Regions from separate parts of the Clostridium sp. DL-VIII genome, predicted to be linked through region 3. Evidence: riboswitches for the same ligand, from Rfam matches in the RefSeq annotation. Region 3 holds a riboswitch; each other region holds the start of a gene.
What was found. Region 3 has a riboswitch for S-adenosylmethionine ahead of CDLVIII_RS11310 (vitamin B12 dependent-methionine synthase activation domain-containing protein). Riboswitches for the same ligand answer to the same signal wherever they lie in the genome.
Positions count from the first base shown of each region.

Region 1: another riboswitch for S-adenosylmethionine. It lies ahead of CDLVIII_RS02760 (PLP-dependent aspartate aminotransferase family protein); the one in region 3 lies ahead of CDLVIII_RS11310 (vitamin B12 dependent-methionine synthase activation domain-containing protein).
Region 2: another riboswitch for S-adenosylmethionine. It lies ahead of CDLVIII_RS17740 (pyridoxal phosphate-dependent aminotransferase); the one in region 3 lies ahead of CDLVIII_RS11310 (vitamin B12 dependent-methionine synthase activation domain-containing protein).
Region 4: another riboswitch for S-adenosylmethionine. It lies ahead of CDLVIII_RS25940 (methionine ABC transporter ATP-binding protein); the one in region 3 lies ahead of CDLVIII_RS11310 (vitamin B12 dependent-methionine synthase activation domain-containing protein).

Region 1 covers NZ_CM001240.1:566,481-569,664, forward strand. The annotation lists gene CDLVIII_RS02750 (ABC transporter ATP-binding protein) at 1-53, shown strand, start outside; gene CDLVIII_RS02755 (ABC transporter permease) at 44-1,312, shown strand; SAM riboswitch class I at 1,488-1,606, shown strand; gene CDLVIII_RS02760 (PLP-dependent aspartate aminotransferase family protein) at 1,784-2,929, shown strand; gene CDLVIII_RS02765 (aminotransferase class I/II-fold pyridoxal phosphate-dependent enzyme) at 3,079-3,184, shown strand, end outside.
Region 2 covers NZ_CM001240.1:3,844,017-3,847,200, forward strand. The annotation lists gene CDLVIII_RS17735 (MetQ/NlpA family ABC transporter substrate-binding protein) at 1-637, opposite strand, end outside; gene CDLVIII_RS17740 (pyridoxal phosphate-dependent aminotransferase) at 725-1,885, opposite strand; SAM riboswitch class I at 2,138-2,244, opposite strand; gene CDLVIII_RS17745 (GNAT family N-acetyltransferase) at 2,321-2,860, opposite strand.
Region 3 covers NZ_CM001240.1:2,474,369-2,477,552, reverse strand. The annotation lists gene CDLVIII_RS11315 (homocysteine S-methyltransferase family protein) at 1-871, opposite strand, end outside; gene CDLVIII_RS11310 (vitamin B12 dependent-methionine synthase activation domain-containing protein) at 861-1,544, opposite strand; SAM riboswitch class I at 1,811-1,916, opposite strand; gene CDLVIII_RS11305 (MraY family glycosyltransferase) at 2,004-2,960, opposite strand.
Region 4 covers NZ_CM001240.1:5,697,571-5,700,754, reverse strand. The annotation lists gene CDLVIII_RS25945 (5'-nucleotidase C-terminal domain-containing protein) at 1-1,108, shown strand, start outside; SAM riboswitch class I at 1,420-1,534, shown strand; gene CDLVIII_RS25940 (methionine ABC transporter ATP-binding protein) at 1,684-2,649, shown strand; gene CDLVIII_RS25935 (methionine ABC transporter permease) at 2,649-3,184, shown strand, end outside.

The sequences.
Region 1 (3,184 bases), 1.9 Mb from region 3:
ATAATGATAAGTATATTAAGAGATTTCCAAATGGTGAAGAGATATGTTCATAAAAGAGAATATACTGCTTGCAATAGCAGGAATAAAATCAAGTAAAATGCGTTCTTTATTAACTATGCTTGGAATAATAATAGGAATATCCGCTGTTATAGGCATTGTTTCTATTGGAAGTGCAATCACTGCTAAGGTATCAGGAGAACTAGATAAGTTAGGTGCTAATAATATGCAGGTTTATGTAAGGGAAAAAAGTATAGACGGTTCTAGTCAAGGTGGTTCGAGCAAGAGGCCTGATGATAGTGATCTTGTATCTCTAGATCAAATAAATGCACTTCATGATGCATTCTTTGATAGAATAAGCAGTATAAGTATATCAGCCCAAGAAGGAAGTGGTAAAGTAAAGGATGGATATCTATATGCGAATGTAACAACTGTTGGAGTAAACGATGGTTTTAAGGATGTAAATAATATAAAGATGCTTAGTGGAAGATTCATTTCAGATAAAGATGTTAAAGGAATAAAAAAGAGTGCTGTAGTTTCTGAAAAGCTTGTTAATAATATATTTAAGGGAAAGTCAGATCCTTTAGGTAAAGAAATTAAGGTTTATATACAAGATGATATTGAAACATATGTTATTGTTGGGGTGTACAAGTATGAACCGCCATCATTTTTAGAGGGAGGTGGATCTACAGCAACTGAAAAAGATATACAGACAGATGTATATATTCCTGTAACAACGGCCAAGGTTAATCAAACAAATAAAAATTATTCTTATTTTATGATTAAACCTAGTCCTAATGCTGATTCAGATAAACTAGTTAAAGATATAAAGAAATACACGGATAAATTGTATAAGAGTAATAAATATTGGGAGTTACAAGTTTCTAACCTTAAAAATGAGGCGGAATCAATTACTTCAGTACTAGGAATGATATCTATGGGAATATCTGTAATTGCGGCCATAGCATTACTTGTAGGTGGGATAGGAGTAATGAATATAATGCTTGTATCGGTTACGGAGAGAACAAGAGAAATAGGAACAAGAAAAGCCCTTGGTGCAAAAAGCAGCCACATAAAAATGCAGTTTATAACTGAATCGGTTATAATATGTTCAATAGGTGGTGCAATAGGAATAGTACTTGGAATCAGTATGGGGATAATTGCTTGTATAGTATTAAATTCACCAATATCAATATCAATTCCAACAATTTTAATAAGTTTCACATTTTCAATGGCAATTGGTGTATTTTTTGGATATTATCCAGCTAAAAAGGCAGCTAGTCTTGATCCAATTGAAGCTTTAAGATATGAATAGAAGTTTAGAATATATGTATAAAAGGTGATTTTTGAGAGTAATTCAATAATTATTTTTAAAAGATCATCTTTTAAAAATTTATTTTACAGAAAACTTATAAATTTACTGATATTTATTGACAAGGATTTTTAACTATGTATAATTAATATTAATAAAAGAATATTTATATAAGTTAATCTTATTAAGAGCGGTGGAGGGACTGGCCCTTTGAAGCCCGGCAACCTGAGAAAATTTTTAAAATGAATTTTTTCGTTGGTGCTAAATCCTGCAAGAGAATATCTTGAAAAATGAGAGGAATTAAGTCTTATTAGAACTTATGACTATGCAGTCACTTCTTGTTTGAGAAGTGACTTTTTTTATTACTATAAAATAATAAAAATATTATTAGCTGATAAGTTATAACTTATAAATAAATATTAAATAATAACTAATAAAGCATTAAGTAAGATATAAATTTAAGGAGGCAAGAAAATGGCACTAAAAAAATCTTTTGAAACAATTGCAGTAAGTGGGGTATCAGGTGGGGACAAAGTTACCGGAGCAATAAGTTTTCCAATATATCAGTCAGCTACATTTAAGCATCATGGACTCAATAATAGTACAGGATATGATTATTCAAGAGCTCAAAATCCAACACGCGAAGAAGCCGAAAAAACACTAGCTGTTTTAGAAGGTGGGGAATCAGCAATAGGATTTTCGTCAGGAGTTGCAGCGGTTAATGCCTGTATACACTTATTTAAATCTGGGGATCATATAATTTTATCTGATGACTTATATGGAGGTACATATAGGTTGTTTGATGACATTTATAGAGATTTTGGGATAACAGTAACTTTTGTTGATACAACAAACATTAATTATATATTAGACTCTATAAGAGAAAACACAAAAGCTGTTTTTATAGAAACTCCTTCGAATCCAATGATGAAGGTGACAGACATAGAAGCAGTAGCAGAAATAACTAAGGAAAAAAATCTACTATTAATTGTGGACAATACTTTTTTAACACCTTATTATCAAAAGCCATTGGAATTAGGTGCTGATTTAGTAATTCATAGTGGAACAAAATTTTTGGGTGGACACCATGATTTATTGGCAGGATTTATAGTTGGAAATGATGAAGAAATTTTGCAAAAGCTTAGAAAGATTCATATGTCAACAGGAGCAACATTATCTCCATTTGATTCATGGTTGGTCTTAAGAGGATTAAAGACATTACATATAAGATTAGATAGATCTCAAGAAAATGCAATAAAGATAGCAAAATTTTTAGAGAAAAGTTCTAAAGTAGAAAAAGTTTATTATGTTGGTTTAGAGAGTTCAGAAGGATATGAGATAAATAAGAAACAATCAACAGGTTTTGGAGCAACACTATCTTTTAGAGTCAAGGACAAAGCATTAGTTCCTAAAATCCTAGAGAGTGTTAAAGTCATAAGATTCGCAGAAAGTTTAGGAGGAGTGGAAACCTTAATAACATATCCATTTACTCAAACTCATTCAGAGATTCCAGAAGAAATAAAGCAAAGGTTAGGTGTAGATGAATATCTATTAAGATTATCAGTAGGAATAGAAAATATTAATGACTTAATAGGTGACTTAGACAACGCAATTAACTAAGTTCAGAGTTAATAATTAAGAGTTTAGGAAGAAAAGCTGACGGCTTTTCAAAAACATAATTTTAAAATTTAAAGAATTTACGTAGCAAATTAATCAATAATTGTTAACTGTTAATTGCTAACTGTTAACTGAATAAGAGGGGTGTAATTATGAATTTTGGAACTAAATTAATACATGCAAGTGGAGATATAGACCCTACAACAGGGTCTGTAAGTACTCCAATATATCAAACATCAACATTTCATCAATTTGATA
Region 2 (3,184 bases), 1.4 Mb from region 3:
CAAAATTTCCAGGAATTGCTGCAGCATCAACACTATCTATGCTTCTTGCAAGCTGCGCTCCTTCAATTGGAGTAAATTTGATATTTTTAGGATTTTCAGCAACATCTTTTTCAGTCGCTTTTGTTTCATCGATATTATCCTTTAATTTAATAACTCCATTGTCTTTTAATAATTTTAAGGCTCTTGCTAAGTTTGATGCATCATTTGGTATTGCTACTTTTGCTCCATCCTTTAATTGATCTAAAGAAGTTATTGTATTTGAGAATATCCCCATTCCAAGAGTTGGTACAACTATTACTGGTGAAATATTCAAATTATTATCTGCGCTGAATTTTTTTAAATACTCAGTATGTTGAAATAAATTTGCATCTATTTCCTTGTTATCTAATGCTTTATCCGGTTGAATGTAATCACTAAATTCCTTAGTTGTAACTGTATATCCCTTAGCTTTGAGCACTGGAGCTAACGCTTCCTTAACCATATCCCCATAAGGTCCTGGGCAAACACCTACTACAATATTCTTATTTCCTTCTTTGCTATCTGTTTTTGCACTTTCTTTACTGCTTCCGCAAGCAGCTAAGCTTGCTCCTATTGTTCCTAAAACAACTAGTACTGCTAACTTTTTTAAAATCTTCATTTTTTATTCCCCCTGAAATTTATTGTTATTGTATTTAATCCCCAATGTATTGTAACTATAGCTTTTATCATTGGTGTAATTAACTATTTATTTTTTATATTCCTTAAGTTTTTCAAGTCTCTTAAGAGCTTCTTTTAAAGTTTCTTCCTTCTTAGCAAAATGAAATCTTATATAATTATTTACTTTTTCTCTGAAGAAGCTTGAACCGGGAACTGCTGCTACTCCAATTTCTTTTGCAAGCCACCTGCAGAATTCATAGTCGTCCTCATATCCAAATTCAGATATATCAACCATGACATAATATGCTCCTTGAGGTTCATAATACTTAAGCCCTATTTCATCTAATCCACTTAAAAATAATTTTTTCTTATTTTCATAGAGTTCATTTAGCACTTCATAATACTCTTCTCCAAATTCTAATCCCTTAATGGCCGCTTCTTGAAGAGGCGCTGCTGCTCCTACTGTTAAAAAGTCATGAACTTTCTTACAATTTTCTATTACTGCTTTACTGGCTATAATATATCCAAGCCTCCAGCCTGTAATTGAATATGTTTTTGATAAAGAGCTGCAGGATATGGTTCTTTCAAACATTCCGTCTAGTGCTGCTAAATAAGTATGCTTGTATGGCTTAAATATTATGTGCTCATAAACTTCATCAGTAATTACAAAAGTATCATATTCTTTAGCAAGACTTCCTATATATAAAAGCTCCTCTTCAGTAAATACCTTACCTGTAGGATTTGATGGATTGCAAAGTATAAGTGCTTTTGGCTTTTGCTTAAATGCATTTCTTAAATCTTCTTTATCAAATTTAAATGCTGGTGGCTTTAGTTCAACATATATAGGTTTTGAACCTGATAGAATTGTGTCCGCAGTATAATTTTCATAAAATGGTGAAAATACTATAACCTTATCGTCTGGATTGCATACACTCATCATTGCGCACATCATTGCTTCTGTGCTTCCACAGGTCACCAGTACATTTTCCTCTGGATTTATATTAATTCCCATGAACTTTTCTTGTTTTAATGCTAATTTCTCTCTAAAGTTTTGCGCTCCCCATGTAATTGAATATTGGTGAGGTCCTTTATCTGAAACTTCCTTTAATCCATCTAATATTTCTTTTGGTGGATCAAAGTCTGGAAATCCTTGTGAAAGATTTATTGCTCCATATTTATTGGCTATTCTTGTCATTTTTCTTATTATAGATTCTGAAAACCAATCTAACCTATTGCTTAATTCTGGCATATTTTTTCCCCCATTTTTATTTATTTCTATACTTTAATAATTCTTATCAAAATAGTCACATATATTTTGATATAAAAATCTCCATTTCACATTAACAGCAAAATAAAGATTGAATGCATGAAAGTAAATAATAGATTGAAATTTATGAAAAATACTTCATTCTATACTATGTTTATTATTTTGCGCCTAAAGCTTATTAAAAATAAAGCACTAGAGATTAAACTCTAGTGCATCATCGCATAAAAATTTGCTCTCTTATCTTTCAGCCTAAACTGCAGGATTTGGCACCTAATTATTTGTATTTTATAATCGGTTGCCGGGTTTCACGGGGCCAGTCCCTCCACCACTCTTGATAAGTTATTTAATTTTCGTTTTTTCCTATAGGATTAGTATATGTTTGTTTTATTATAATGTCAATACCTTCATTAGATATTATCAACATTTATTATATAATCTATAATAATAATAAGATTTTTCATATTCTTCACCAGTATTTACAACATGCTTTGTTCCTTGTTTTATGAAGCCGCATTTTTCAATTACCCTTTGAGATTGAACATTATCTGGTTCTATTATTGCAATTATATAATCTAGCTGAAAATTATTCAGTGCCCATATAGTTATGGCTTTGGAAGCTTCTGTTATATATCCTTTATTACTCAAGTTTTCTGTTATGAAATAGGCCAGCTCAGTCTCATTATTTACTTCTTCCTTATTTTGTATCGCTATCATTCCTATTAATTTTCCATTATCTTTAAGAGTTACAGCAAGACATACTCTTATATTTTCTTTATCTATGCTCTTATATTGCTCAATCAACGCCTTCAGCCATTCTTTTCTGACTTCCATTGAAACTCCCCAGTCTGGCATCCATTTTAATATGTATTGTTCACCGCATATTTCTTGCAGCTTTGACGCATCATCATTATTAAACTTTCTTAATATAAGTCTTTCTGTTTCTATACAAATATTCATAATTTTCCTCTAAGCTTTCGTATTTATTTTTCCTATTCTTTTTATAATTTACTTAATACTTCAATATTTTAAGAAATACAAGTCAAGCATAACCAAAGCTGAAATTATTAGTTGCTAAGTTAAGCTATAACCTTTCTTATTTCCATTAGCATTAACTTTACTATATATTTTTCTCTGATATCTATTCAAGCCCAAAAATTATTCCACCTTATTTTTTATCCCATTTAACTATAATAAAATGGCCATTTATAACAATTATCCACAGATTTAAATTTATTATAAATTCTAAAGAATAAAAAAAGTGATGATATTTTACCGATATCA
Region 3 (3,184 bases):
TGATTTTTTTCTCTTTGACTGTATTTGATAATTCCTTAATATACTCTGGAGTTGTTCCGCAACATCCTCCAATAATTCTAACACCAGAATCTATAAAACCGCATAAAGTATCTGCGAATTCTTCTTTAGTAACATCATATCTTGTCTCATTTCCTATTGATAATGTCGGAAGTCCTGCATTTGGCTGAACCATTACTGGTATATGGGCTATACTGCATATTTCCTCAATTACAGGTTTTAATTGTTTTGGTCCAAGAGAGCAGTTAACCCCAAGTGCATCAACTCCTAAGCCTTCCAAGACAAGCACCATAGCTTCTGGGGAGCACCCTGTAAAAGTTCTTAGGTTTTCTTCAAAGGTCATAGTACAAAACACAGGTAAATCTGAGTTTTCCTTGGCTGCAAGTATTGCTGCTTTAAGCTCATATAAATCAGTCATTGTTTCAATCAGGATTATATCTACCCCTGATTTAGTTCCTTGAATTACCTGGCGCTTGAAAATCTCATATGCTCTATCAAAACCTAGAGTACCCATAGGCTCTAAAAGTTCACCTATCGGACCAATATCTAAAGCAATATATGTATTGCTGTCACCTTTAGCTCTTTTAGCAATCTTTACTGCTGCATCTACTGCATCTTCAACTTCTAAATTGCAGAGTTTAAGCTTAAGTTCATTGGCACCAAAAGTATTTGTTGTTATCACATTTGCTCCACTATTTATATACTCTTTATGAATTTCCTCTATAATATATGGCTCCTTTATATTTAAAAGTTCCGGATTTTCTCCAAGTTTTAAACCTTTTTTTTGAAGCATTGTTCCCATTGCTCCATCAAAAATTAATATGTTATCCTTTATATATTCTTTAAGCCCCACAGTTTTCTCCCTCTCTTCTAAAGCTGCAATTCTCATAGTTATTACATTCTTTGCAGCTCTTCTTTTTCTTTTTAATTCCATTATCAATTATTCCTATTATAGCCGTAACAGATTTTCTAGGAAACAACAAATTATTTTCAGATACAGTAAGTCCTATTTTCCTTTGAGCATCTAATGACCTTAAAAAATTATTTTGTACATCTAAGGGTAAATCTCCATAGCCTGGACTATACCTAAAAGTTATATCCATACCTTCTTGAATAGCTTTTTCCTTTATATTGATCTCTACTATATCGCAAACTTCTTCAACTGCAGTTGTAGCACAAGCATCTAATATAAGCGCTCTTGTTAAATTAGTTTTCTCATACAATCTAGTTTTCCTTTCAATTTCATTTCCTAATGTTACAGCCATAAGTACGCATTGTTTCGAATTTTTTAAATGTTCCCGTATATCCTTTCCTTTCAAAATCAAATTAGTAGTAATAACTTCTACGCCTTCATCGTCTTGCCTTATATCATTATAACTATACACAACTCTAGGCATAATTATCTTTTTGATTTCCTCTCTGCATTCATGAATCATTATACTAATGTTTTTATCTATATCCTGTCCCTTATAGCCAAGATACCTAAGAACTTCTTCCCTATTTATATCTAATTTCAAAGATTCTATAATAATGCCCCCCCTTATACAGTTAACAGTTAGCAGTTAGCAGTTAACAATTTACAGTTAAATGCTGCTTAACTTTAAATTTTAAAAACCTTGCTTAGATAATCTACATTTTACAGTTAAATGCTGCTCAGCTCTAAATTTCAATAGTTATATTAAAATTGTGCTTAGGTGATTTACAGTGCACAGTTTTCTATTTTTAGTTCTATTGTTTTTTGCATAATAAAAAGCCTAAAGGCATTCCTTTAGGCTTAAAAGCAATCAAAAACACCTTATCTTTCAGCTCTATTACGCTGCAGGATTTAGCACCTTATATATAAATATATCGGTTGCTGGGTTTCTTCGGGCCAGTCCCTCCACCACTCTTGATAAGTCTTATAATTAATTATTATATCTTTGAAAATCTTACTTGTAAAGATTTCATTTCTAAATTTTAGTTACTTGTCTTATATTATTTATCTATTACTTCTTAACTAATAATAAAATTATGGATAATATACTAAAAGTTAAGCTGATTAACATTATGTATTTAACAACTTGAACAGTAGTAAAGCCTTTTTCTTCTAGTCTAAAATGTATTTGACTTCTATCTGCCTGATAAACTGGTTTCCCTTCAGAAAATCTTTTAAATATAACAAATAAATTATCAAAAATCGGTACTGCTAACGCTAATATTGGTATAAACAAACTTAAAACAGTTGCCTGCTTAAATGCCCCTTCTAATGCTGTGATACTTAAAATAAATCCTAAAAAATTTGCTCCTGAATCCCCCATAAACACTTTTGCAGGGAATTTATTATAATATAGAAATCCCAAAATAGTTCCCACAAGCATTATAGATACTACTGCTGATTCATCTTGATTTAATATTATTGCTGCTGCAAAAAAAGTTGCTGCTGATATTAAGGATAAACCTCCTGCTAACCCATCCATTCCATCAGACCAATTAATTACAGTGGTAACTCCAAATATCCAGGTTATCGTAAGTATAAATTTCACTACTGGACTAAATTCTATATAAGAACTTGTAAATGGATTTGTAAATCCTCCAAAAAAAATGTTTGCTTTAAATACTAAAATTGCAGATAACAATTGAATAACAAGCCTAGGAAATATGGCAAATTCCTTTCCCTTTGTCTTATACCAATCATCAATTAATCCTATTAATAATATCATAGTAGCTGCAACAAGCACTGTTACTTGCTTGTATGGGTGATCTTCGTCTTTATAAAACATAAAATATGATATAAAAAATCCAATGTATAAAGCTATACCTCCGCATAATGGTGTTGGCATTTTATGCTGTTTTCTTTTATTAGGCTTATCCGTAAACTGTACTTTATTAGCTAGCTTCATAAGAAAAGGCATGGTAATTAATGCTCCTAAAAGAGATACTACCATTGCTAAAATATAATTCATCTTTTCTACTCCTTAGTTAAGTCTATGAAAGTAAATTATATCCAAATGTTCCATCTTGGCTTACTTCCTATTTGATTATACTATTAAAGATATGGTATATCAATTACAAAATTATTAAGGTTATACCCTAAAACTATTTATATTTTTTATTCTGTTTTGATATCACATCCAAATTCTTCGTAGATTATATTGCTAATGGGGATTTCAAATGCTACAATTTAATA
Region 4 (3,184 bases), 3.2 Mb from region 3:
GGTAAATGAAGTAAAAGGAAAAGGAGCAGATGTAATTATAGTTTCAGCACATAGTGGTCAAGAAAGTGCTGCAGATGTTTTGCCAGAAAATGAAGTTAATGCAATAGCAACTCAAGTTAGCGGTATAGATGCAATTGTTGCAGGGCATACTCATCTAAAGGTTAATGACTTAACTAAAAAGAATCCTGAAGGTAAAATCGTTCCAATAGTTGAATCAACTAAAGGGGCAACAGGAATTGCACAAATAAATATCAATGTTGATTCAAATGGGAAAGTTTCTGGGCTTTCAACAAAGAATGTTGATATAGATAATAGTATACAAGATGATCCAGACATAGTTAATTTAATCAATCCATATGAAGATGCTACAATAAAATATGTAAACACAAAGATTGGAACTTCAACTGGAGAATTTACTGGAAAGGATCAAACTAGTAAGCCGACAGCAATTATGGAATTAATTAATGAAGTTCAAAAAGAAAGTGCAGGAACACAATTGTCTATAGCAGCACCATTAAGTGAAACTGCATATATACCAAGTGGTGATATTACCATTAAAGATATGATGGCGGTTTATGTTTTTGAAAACTTTTTATATGGAGTTAAGATGAACGGCAGACAGTTAAAAGATTGGATGGAATATTCAGTTAGGTATTATGCCCAAACAAGTGGAAATAATTCAGCAATAACTAAAGATTCAGTATTAAATATTCCTGATTATAACTTAGATCAACTATATGGTGCAACTTATGATATAGATTTAACTCAGCCTGCATGTACTGTTGATAAAGAAACTGGAAGAGTTATTTCAGGAAATAGAATAAAGAACTTAAAAGTCAATGGAGTAGAGGTAAAAGATTCAGATGAATTTACTGTTGCAATCAATAATTACAGATATAATGGCGGTGGCGGTTTTATGAAGGCAGCAGGATTGAGCAATACTGATCCAAGCATAGTAACTTATGATTCTGGCAAGGCTCTTGGTGATGATGGACAGGTAAGAAGCTTAATGACAGCATATATAAAAAAACATGTAGAAATATCTCCTAAATGTTCAGCAAATTGGAGCACAGTAACAAGTATAGCCAAAGAAAAAAATGTAGCTTAAATCACATGAAACAATAAAAAAGATGATAGAATAGAAAGCCATGCATAAACAGATTTCTCTAGTATATGCATGGTTCTATTTTAGAAATTTATAAGTATTTACTTTGAAATAATCGTTTGTATTGGAAATTATTTTAAATTAGGAAAAAGTTCTTGCAAAATAATTACAGAATATATATAATAATTATAGTAATCCGAGCATAATGCTTTGAATTGAATAAATTAATTGGATTTTGTGGTTGGTTTTTAGATGTTGACAAATGAAAAAATTGTTTATATAATCATTTAAGAAACTAAATTAAATAATCTGATGTCTTATCAAGAGTGGTGGAGGGACTGGCCCTATGAAACCCGGCAACCGAAATATTGTTTATCTCAATATTTATATGGTGCTAATTCCAGCAGCAGAGTAGCTGAAAGATGAGAGGATAAATTTGAGTGGTATTTATGCGCTGGAGATTTATTCTCTGGCGCTTTTGTTTTGAGGTGCATTATTAAAGTGATTAATAATTATTTTATTTTGCTGCCTTAGTTATCCGGAAACTAACAAAACAAAGTCAAAGGAGGAAATGTGTTTTGATAGAAATTAAACACGTAATTAAAAATTTTGGGGAAGCACAAGTTATAAAAGATGTATCGCTAAACATTAAAGAAGGCGAAATTTATGGAATAATAGGTCATAGTGGTGCAGGAAAATCTACATTACTTAGATGCATTAACGGTCTTGAATCTTATGATGGAGGATCAATAAATGTAATGGGGAAAGAAGTTTCTTCATTAGATGGCAGAAGTTTAAGGGAATTTAGAAAAGATTTGGGGATGATTTTTCAAAATTTCAATCTTATGCAGAGAAAGAATGTTTTTGATAATGTAGCTCTTCCACTTGAAGTGTGGGGATATAATAAAAACGAAATCAAGGACAAGGTATCAAGATTACTGGATTTAGTTGGATTAAAAGATAAAAAATTAAGCAAGCCATCCGAGCTTAGTGGTGGTCAGAAACAAAGAGTAGCAATAGCAAGAGCATTAGCATTAGATCCTAAGGTATTACTTTGTGACGAAGCGACATCAGCTTTAGATCCTAAGATTACAAAAGATATTTTGGCATTACTTTCTAAGATAAATAAAGAACTAGGAATTACAATAGTCATGGTTACTCATCAAATGGAAGTAATAAAAGAAATATGTGAAAAAGTTGCATTATTAGATGGTGGAGAAATAAAAGCAGAAGGAAGAGCAGAAGATTTATTCTTAAAGCCTGGAAAGTCTCTTAAGAAATTCTTGGGTGAAGAAGATGATGAATTATTACCTGATGAGGGAGTTAATATTAAGCTATTCTTCCCAAGTGATTCATCAGAAAATGCGCTTATAACCAAAATGGCAAGAGAACTCGAAATAGATTTTTCAATAGTTTGGGGTAAGCTTGAAAGATTTAGAAGTGAAGTACTAGGGGGGCTTGTAATAAATATTAAAGAAGAAGATAAGGACAAGGTTATAAAATATCTTGAAAATAGAGATATCTTATTGGAGGTAATTGAATAATGAATGCGATAATAGTAAAAGCTTTAATAGAAACATTAGAGATGGTTTTTGCATCAACTATTGGTTCACTTATTTTAGGATTCATACCTGCAATAATCTTAACAGTTACTGCAAAGGATGGATTAAAACCTAATAAAGTTGTTTATACTGTTTTAGATTTAATAATTAATATATTAAGAAGTTTTCCAGTTATCATATTAATGGTTGCAATAATACCTTTAACTAGATTTATTGCTGGAAAATCAATAGGGACAGAGGCAGCTATTGTTCCACTTACGATTGCAGCAGCTCCATTTGTAGCAAGAATAATAGAATCAGCACTTAGAGAAGTTGATAAAGGAATGATTGAGGCAGCAAAATCCTTTGGGGCATCAAATACTCAAATTATATTTAAGGTTATGCTTAAAGAAGCAATTCCTTCAATAGCATCTGGAATAACACTTACAATAATAAGTATTGTTGGGTATTCAGCAATGGCAGGAACAATTGGAGGCGGAGGACTTGGTCAAGTAGCGATAAGCTATGGTTATCAAAG